DNA from 2 places in the Staphylococcus pasteuri genome. Region 2 is predicted to be linked to the other one. Evidence: predicted binding sites of a transcription regulator. Region 2 holds the regulator's gene; the other holds the start of a gene.

Region 1 (4,130 bases), on a different contig from region 2:
TAGTTGAATGGCTTCATCTACATTTTTACAAAGTTCTAATATTAATCTTCCAATCATATAGCAAACAAAGCCATTATCAGGCTTTTTACGATGCATAAAATTATATGCCATAACTAAACCGGCTTCGTTCATTCCATCCATTCTTCCAGTGACTCTCGACGTAGGACCGATTTGTGCTAATCCTCCATCATTAGGTCGAAATAGTAAGTATCTACCATCATATGTTGCAGGGTGATAGTCATAATTTCGAACAATATAATCTTGTCCTCTAAATACAGTACAACCACTATCTTTTAAATCTGTGAAACGATAATGAGCAAAATTTAAAATCATTTGTCGTGTAGGTAATTTTAGTACATCTTGCATTCCCATAATTTCTTCCCAAATTTTTGGCGCATATGTTTGAAAGATTGAGTGGGTTTCATTAATATCTATATCAAATCGAGGTATTCTTTTTTTCCATTCTTGTTCGCGATTCTTTAATAATTCGGTTTGTTTTAACCAATTACCGGTTTGTACACCTAAATCATAGTGAGACCCTCTATGGGTCATTATATCGGTTTGGACTTTTTGCATTATTAATATGCTCCTTAAGAAAAATTTACATATTGTAATTAAATATTAATATTACTTTAATTGTAATTAATAGTAATAATATATATAATTAAGATGTATTTAGTTGCTATCGTGCAAATTAGAAAATAGCTTATTTTGAGGTGATATAATGTATAATGCTTATCGAAGAGCTAAAAATGCTTTCTCTAGATGGTGGAACGGATAACATTTAATAATTTTTTATGACGACTGATTTTTAAATCAGTCGTTTTTTTATATGTCTATACTATCATAAATTTGATGAAATGAAGCTTATATATTATCAGTACAAAGGGTATGTATTTATTGATTACGATAAATATGCTATCATATGGTATTGTAGATATGCATATCAAATATAGAGGTGAATTTTAATGTGGAACTTTATTAAAGGTTTATTTAAATTTGTATTTAGTTTAGTAGCTATTACTACAGTTGTTGCAGGTGTAGGTGTAGTTGCATTTGCTTATATTTTCAAAAAAGACTTTGAAGATATCGAAAGAAAAACTAAAGAAATCGTTTCAGATATCGAAAATAACAATTAATTTGGCTTCAAATTAATTAAGAGTCACTGATGAGATAATCATCAGTGGCTTTTTTATTTAATCTTAAAATAGTTTTTAAGAAGGAGAAATAGCTATAATATCTAATATAGAGAGCTTATATTTCTCAGAAGAATGTGATTGATAGCCTTCAACTTCAAAAGTAATGGCATCGATACGCTCAATATTAAGTTCGATTGATTTAAAGTAACCAGCGTCATAATATTTAACGATAACAGGTTGGTTTAATTGAAGGGATTGATGTAAACGAAAATTCAATTCAGATAATTGGTCTTCTGAAAGTATGGGGCGTTCAATTTTATTTTGGTCAATAATATATTGATATATTGTTTCAAATTGCTCTGGTAGTGTAGCAAATGGTGCCCATTTAACCATGCCACGTCCCTTAGGAATATCTCTATCTAATTTGTTACGTGGTATATTTCGATAATCCAATTGACTATTATTTAAATCATTAATCATCTTTCAATCACCTCGATATTTATAATTACATTATACGAACATATGTTCTATTTTGCAAGATTTAATTTCCTATTCCATTAAAAATAGTCTCTCAACACATTCGAATCAATTTAAATTAAGCCTCACATATTTTTATGTCGTAATTTGTACTTAAAAGTTTGTCTTTAGACGTCTAAATTTAATAGAATAGAGATAAGTGAAATGGAGGCGTTTTAAAATGACAAAAGGTTATATCGGTTCATATACTAAAAACAATGGACAAGGTATTTATCAATTTGATTTCGATGAACAACAAGGCCAAATGACACAAGTAGAAACAGCAAATCAAATAGAGGCATCTACTTATTTAACAAGAAACGATCAATTTTTATATGCGATAACAAAAGAAGGCGATAATTGTGGTGTTGCAAGTTTTAAAATTGGAAATGATGGTCAATTAACATTAATAAATAAATGCTTAGCTTCGCAAAATGGAACAGGTTGTTATATACAAGTATCGACAAATGGTGCATTTCTATTTGAAGCGGTTTATGGTGCAGGATTAGCAAGAATATATAAATTAAACCCTACTACGGGAAAAATAGAAAAATTGATTCAAGAATTAGAACACGATTTTCCACTTGGACCACATGAAAGACAAGATCATGCTCATGTTCATTTCTTAAATGAAACACCAGATGGTAAATATGTAGTTGGAACAGACCTGGGTACAGATCGCATTGTGGCATATACTTATGGAGATAATGGTCTAAACGAACATGCTGTTTCTCAGTTTACCCCAGCTGATGGAACTCGACATATTGCTTTTCATGAAAACGGAAATTATGCATATGTCGTACATGAATTATCAAATATCGTAAGTGTGACAAAATATAATGATGGTCATTTTGAAGAATTGGAACGTCATTTAACGATTCCTGAAGATTATAAAGGTGCCACAAAATTAGCAGCGGTTCATTTATCACATGATCAACAATTTTTATATGTAAGCAATCGTGGCCATGATAGTATTGCGATTTATAAAGTATTAGAAAATGGGGCTAAACTTGAACTTGTCGATATTGTATTAAGTGGCGATGAGTTTCCACGTGATTTCAATATTGCTGAATCAGATCAATATTTAATTTGCGCGCATCAAGAAGGTCAATCTAAAGTAACTGTATTTGAAAGAGATAAAAATAAAGGAACATTAACTTTAATAGATGAGGCAACAAATGCGCCAGAAGGTGTTTGCGTTATCTTTTAACTATAAGATTGAATCCCTCAAGTTGCCATAACTTGAGGGATTCTTTATACATAAATATTAATTTTTGAAAAAGGCTTTAATATACTTGAGTTTTCCTTTATAAGGTGGGAAGTATAGACTTGATTCTAGGCGTGTTGATTTAAAAGTATAAGATTTATCATGGGAAAATGTATCAAATGAATATTTTCCATGATATTGACCCATACCAGATAGACCAACACCACCAAATGGTAAATTTGGATTAGCTAAATGCATTAATGTATCATTAATTGCACCACCACCAAATGAAAGCTCATTAAGCACACGATGAGTGGAGTTTTCGTCTTCGCTAAATAAATAAAGACTTAATGGTTTAGATCGTGCTTGAATTATAGAAAATGCTTCATCAAATTGTTCATAACTAATGATAGGTAGTAATGGACCAAATATTTCTTCTTGCATAATTAAATCAGAAGTCTCAACATCATCTATAATAGTCGGTTCAATGTATAAGTCAGATTCATCGCTATGACCACCAAACACAACTTTGTTTTGATGCTGTGTAAGTATATGATTTAGACGATTAAAGTGTTTATTGTTTACGATTCTTCCAAAATCTGGACTATTTTGAATTTGCGAACCATAAAATTCTGTAATTGTTTGTTTCAATGATTTAATAAAATCATTTTTTACTTTTTTATCTACCAAAATGTAATCAGGAGCAACACAAGTTTGGCCTGCATTTGTAAATTTACCAAAAGCAATTCTTTCACTAGCTACTTTTAAGTTAGCTGTTTCATCTATAATGACAGGGGATTTACCACCGAGTTCAAGTGTAACCGGTACAAGATTTTCGCTAGCAGCTTGATAAACAATTTTACCTACTTTTTCACTACCAGTGAAAAACATGTAGTCAAAAGGTAAATGGATTAAATCGTTTGTTTCTTCAATTCCACCTTCAACAACTGCAATATATTCAGGTTTAAAAGTGTTTTCGATAATTTTACGAATAACTGAAGATACATTTGGTGTAAGCTCAGATGGTTTAATAATTGCAGTATTACCTGCAGCAATGGCGCCTATTAAAGGTTCAAAAGTTAATTGAACAGGGTAGTTAAACGGACCAATAATTAGTACAGTCCCATATGGATCTTTTTTAATATAACTTTTAGTAGGGAAAAGATATAACGGTGTATCTACTTGTTTAGTTTTAGAACAATTTTTAAGTTCTTTACGTGCTAATTTAATACTTTTTAATAAAATCCCAATTTCAGTAGCATAAGCTT
Region 2 (4,130 bases):
ATTTAGCTTTATTAATTGCATTATCAATTTCTTCTAAATCATTACCATCTTTAACAAAAATGTAGTTCCAACCATATGATTCGAAACGAGATTTAGTATTTTCAGAGAATGCTTTATCTAAATCTCCATCTAATGAAATATCATTTGAATCATATAATACGATTAATTTATCTAATTGATTATGACCTGCAAATGATGCAGCCTCATGAGAAATACCTTCCATTAAATCCCCATCAGAAGCTAGAACATAAGTATAATGATCTACAACATTATAGTTATCTTTGTTAAATTTACCAGCTAAATGACTTTCAGCTAAAGCCATTCCGACTGACATTGCAAATCCTTGACCAAGAGGTCCTGTTGTCACTTCTACACCATCAGTGTGTCTGAATTCAGGGTGACCTGGAGTTTTAGAATCCCATTGTCTAAATTGTTTTAGTTCATCCATTTCTAAACTACCAGAAACGTGTAATAAACTATATAATAAAGCAGAACCATGACCTGCAGATAATACAAATCTGTCTCTATTGAAATAGTCTTTAGATTGTGGGTTGAAATTTAGGTGTCTTGTCCATAGTGTGTAAGCCATTGGTGCTGCTCCCATTGGTAAACCTGGGTGACCTGAATTGGCCTTTTCTATTGTATCGATACTTAATGCACGAATTGTATCGATTGCTAATTGATCTTCTTTATTGAACATTATATATTCTTCCCTTCTAATAATAATACTTAATGCCAATTATAACTTATTTTAATATAAATTCATAAAGAAAAATCTGAAAAATTTTTAATTTTCCATATTAATCTATATTTAAAATTCAGTAATTAGCATTCTATTTTTCTTTATTTTGTCGTTGAATTTGTTTTAATTTCTCAGGAGTAACATCATTTCCCTCAGGATCAATGACCTTAGTACTTTCAAGTTGTTGTTTGAACCCTTTTCTAAATGAATCAAGATACTGTTTTCTTAATTTAGATTGTTCTTTTGCTTCTTCATTGGTCAAACCTTTTTCTTTTTTCTTTTTAGCTAATTCATTAATTCTATCAATATTTAAATTATTAGACATTTTAGCTCCTACTTTCGTTTGTTAATCGTTTAAATTGATAATTTGTTAGAAAATAACCTACTACATATTATTTCAATAAGTAAAATGGATTTATTCTGTGTATATACCTTTTGTAAAATATAACAAAAAAAGGAGCGTAACCAAATCGTTACGCTCACATAAACTATTAAATATGATATTAGTTAATTGATGCGAACACTGATCCTGAATTTTGTTCGCTATCATCTTGTTTATTTAAAGATTGATTAGTATTATGATTAACATTTTGATGTATTTCATGGTCTGTCATTTCGTACGTTTGTTCTGAATGCTCATTTTGGTTAACGCTTAAGAAAAATACTAGAAAAATAAGACAAGATATTAAAAATACTGATATATAAGTTAAAAATGTTTTTGTTTGTTTTGTTAACATTGCATCTCACTCCTAGAACGTTTGTTTGTATTATTAATTTAACAGAACAGATGTTCCATGTCAACACTTTAACGAACAAACGTTTGTTTTTTGTTTATGTAGATGCTATAATATAATCAAATAAAATTAGGGAGTGCCTATATATGAGAGAGTTAACGAAAAGACAAAGTGAAATATATGATTACATTAAACATATTGTTCAATCAAAAGGGTATCCACCGAGTGTTCGAGAAATCGGAGAGGCTGTAGGATTAGCTTCGAGTTCGACTGTTCATGGTCATTTATCAAGATTAGAAGAAAAAGGTTACATTAGACGAGACCCTACTAAACCGAGAGCAATTGAAATTGTTAGCGAACAATTAGGCGACAATATTAATATGGAAGAAACGATTCACGTTCCTGTTATAGGTAAAGTAACGGCCGGAATTCCAATTACAGCAGTCGAAAATATTGAAGAGTATTTCCCACTACCCGAACATTTAACATCTACACATAACAGTGATATTTTCATATTAAATGTTGTAGGTGATAGTATGATTGAAGCAGGTATTCTAGATGGAGATAAAGTAATTGTTCGTAGTCAAACAATTGCTGAAAATGGAGATATTATTGTTGCTATGACAGAAGATGATGAGGCTACAGTTAAACGATTCTACAAAGAAAAAAATCGTTATAGATTGCAACCTGAAAATAGCACAATGGATCCAATTTATTTAGACAATGTCATAGTAGTTGGTAAAGTTATCGGTTTATATAGAGAAATGTAATCATATTTTATGCTCATAACCCCCCTATAAATAATAAAAGGATTAGGCGATTGCCTAATCCTTTTTATTTTGATTCTTTTTTAAAACTTCTTTTACTTTATCTAAGATATCAGGTTGTTGTTTTGATTTAGTTGACATTCTATCTACTTCCTTACAACTAATTATTACCCAAAGATGATTAACTCTAAACGATTAACCAGTATAATTTTCTGTCCAATACGGTTGTCGACGATCATTAAAATCAACACCTACGCCTAAAGTAGAAAAGCTATCATTTAAAATATTTTTTCGATGACCTAATGAATTCATTAATCCTTCATGTGCAAATATACTACTTTGTTGTCCATACGCTAAATTTTCACCAGCAGAACTAAAATCATGATGATCATCTTTCAAACGATCAAAAGGTGATTTCCCTTTTAAATCTGTATGATCAAAGTAGTTATTGTCCGCCATATCTTGACTATGCTTTCTAGCAGTATTAGAAACTGAAGCTGAATATTTTAAAGTTGGTAATTGATGTTGTTTACGTTCAGCATTTACGATGTCAAAATTTTGTAATTCAAAACTCTTTTCTAATGATTTGGAAGGTGCACCATATTGTTCTTGTAATCTATTTTCCATAGCTTCACTCACTTGATATAAAGCTGTTACGCCATTTTTTTCATGTTTATCGTAAAATACTGTTGTGTAAATGTGATTTTTATGGAAAATATCGTACTCGTCATTTTTAACTTCAAAACGTTTGTTACCTTTACTTATTTCTTCTATAGGTTTACCTAAACGATCTCGAACTGCCTTTTTAGGTGTAGCATATTTAATTTTAGACTGTGAAGATATTAAATTTTGATTCGTATACATGCCATTGACACGATTTTTAATATAACTAATCATTATGAATTGATTATAATCATTATCATAATACGTATACCAATGTGTACCGTATTCATTGGAAGTTATGCGTTTTTCTTTACCTAATTTATCCTCAACGTCTTTTTTTGTCATATTCATTTGAATATTATTAATCGCAAATTCTTGTTTGTCAGGAACATCTAAGCTTAAGTCTTCTTCATTTGAATTACCATATGCCCATTGATCAACTTGCTCTCTAACTTCTTGTTGTAAATGCTCTGTAAATTTGAACTCATTTAATGGTAAGAAAATAACGAGACACAAGAAGAATATAAAAAATACTAGAAATCTTTTAATTTTAGCCACCTACCGTATGATATTAATCTCTATCCCCATTAAAAATTGAATTTCTAACAATGACATAATCCACTGTTCGAAGAGATTTCAAATCTTTGCCACCTGCATAAGAAATAGAACTTTGTAAATCTTGTTGCATCTCTTTTAAAGTGTCTTTTAATGAACCTTTATGTTCAACAAACATTTTTTTACCTTCAACATTTTTATGTTCACCTTTTTGGAATTCTGACGCACTACCAAAATATTCTTTATATCGCTTACCTTCTAATTCAACAGTTTCTCCAGGAGATTCTTCATGTGCTGCAAATAGTGATCCTATCATTACCATAGAAGCACCAAATCGAATAGACTTAGCGATATCACCGTGTGTACGTAATCCGCCATCTGCTATGATAGGTTTTCTAGCTGCTTTACTACATAAATTAAGTGCAGATAATTGCCAACCACCTGTACCAAATCCAGTTTTTATTTTTGTAATACATACACGTCCCGGACCGATACCAACTTTTGTAGCATCAGCACCAGCATTTTCTAATTCTCTTACGCCTTCAGGTGTTCCTACGTTTCCTGCTATAACAAAAGAATTAGGTAGGTTCGTTTTGATGTGTTTAATCATATTAATTACCGAATCTGAATGACCATGAGCGATATCAATAGTAATATACTCGGGTGTTA

Evidence for each region. Region 2 encodes LexA, which represses DNA repair genes until DNA is damaged. Its sites were predicted from a motif close to CGAACATATGTTCG; they were not measured.
Region 1: the regulator LexA is predicted to act here: its motif matches at 1,655-1,668, upstream of Q4528_RS09895 (YolD-like family protein).

Annotation. Positions count from the first base shown of each region.
Region 1 covers NZ_JAUOQO010000008.1:57,808-61,937, reverse strand. Annotated here, with positions in the region: gene Q4528_RS09905 (C45 family autoproteolytic acyltransferase/hydrolase) at 1-576, opposite strand, end outside; gene Q4528_RS09900 (hypothetical protein) at 969-1,139, shown strand; gene Q4528_RS09895 (YolD-like family protein) at 1,215-1,619, opposite strand; gene pglS (6-phosphogluconolactonase) at 1,837-2,865, shown strand; gene Q4528_RS09885 (aldehyde dehydrogenase) at 2,923-4,130, opposite strand, start outside.
Region 2 covers NZ_JAUOQO010000005.1:86,539-90,668, forward strand. Annotated here, with positions in the region: gene tkt (transketolase) at 1-700, opposite strand, end outside; gene Q4528_RS06800 (DUF896 domain-containing protein) at 834-1,067, opposite strand; gene sosA (DNA damage-induced cell division inhibitor SosA) at 1,246-1,479, opposite strand; gene lexA (transcriptional repressor LexA) at 1,623-2,246, shown strand; gene Q4528_RS06815 (CAP domain-containing protein) at 2,439-3,464, opposite strand; gene guaC (GMP reductase) at 3,478-4,130, opposite strand, start outside.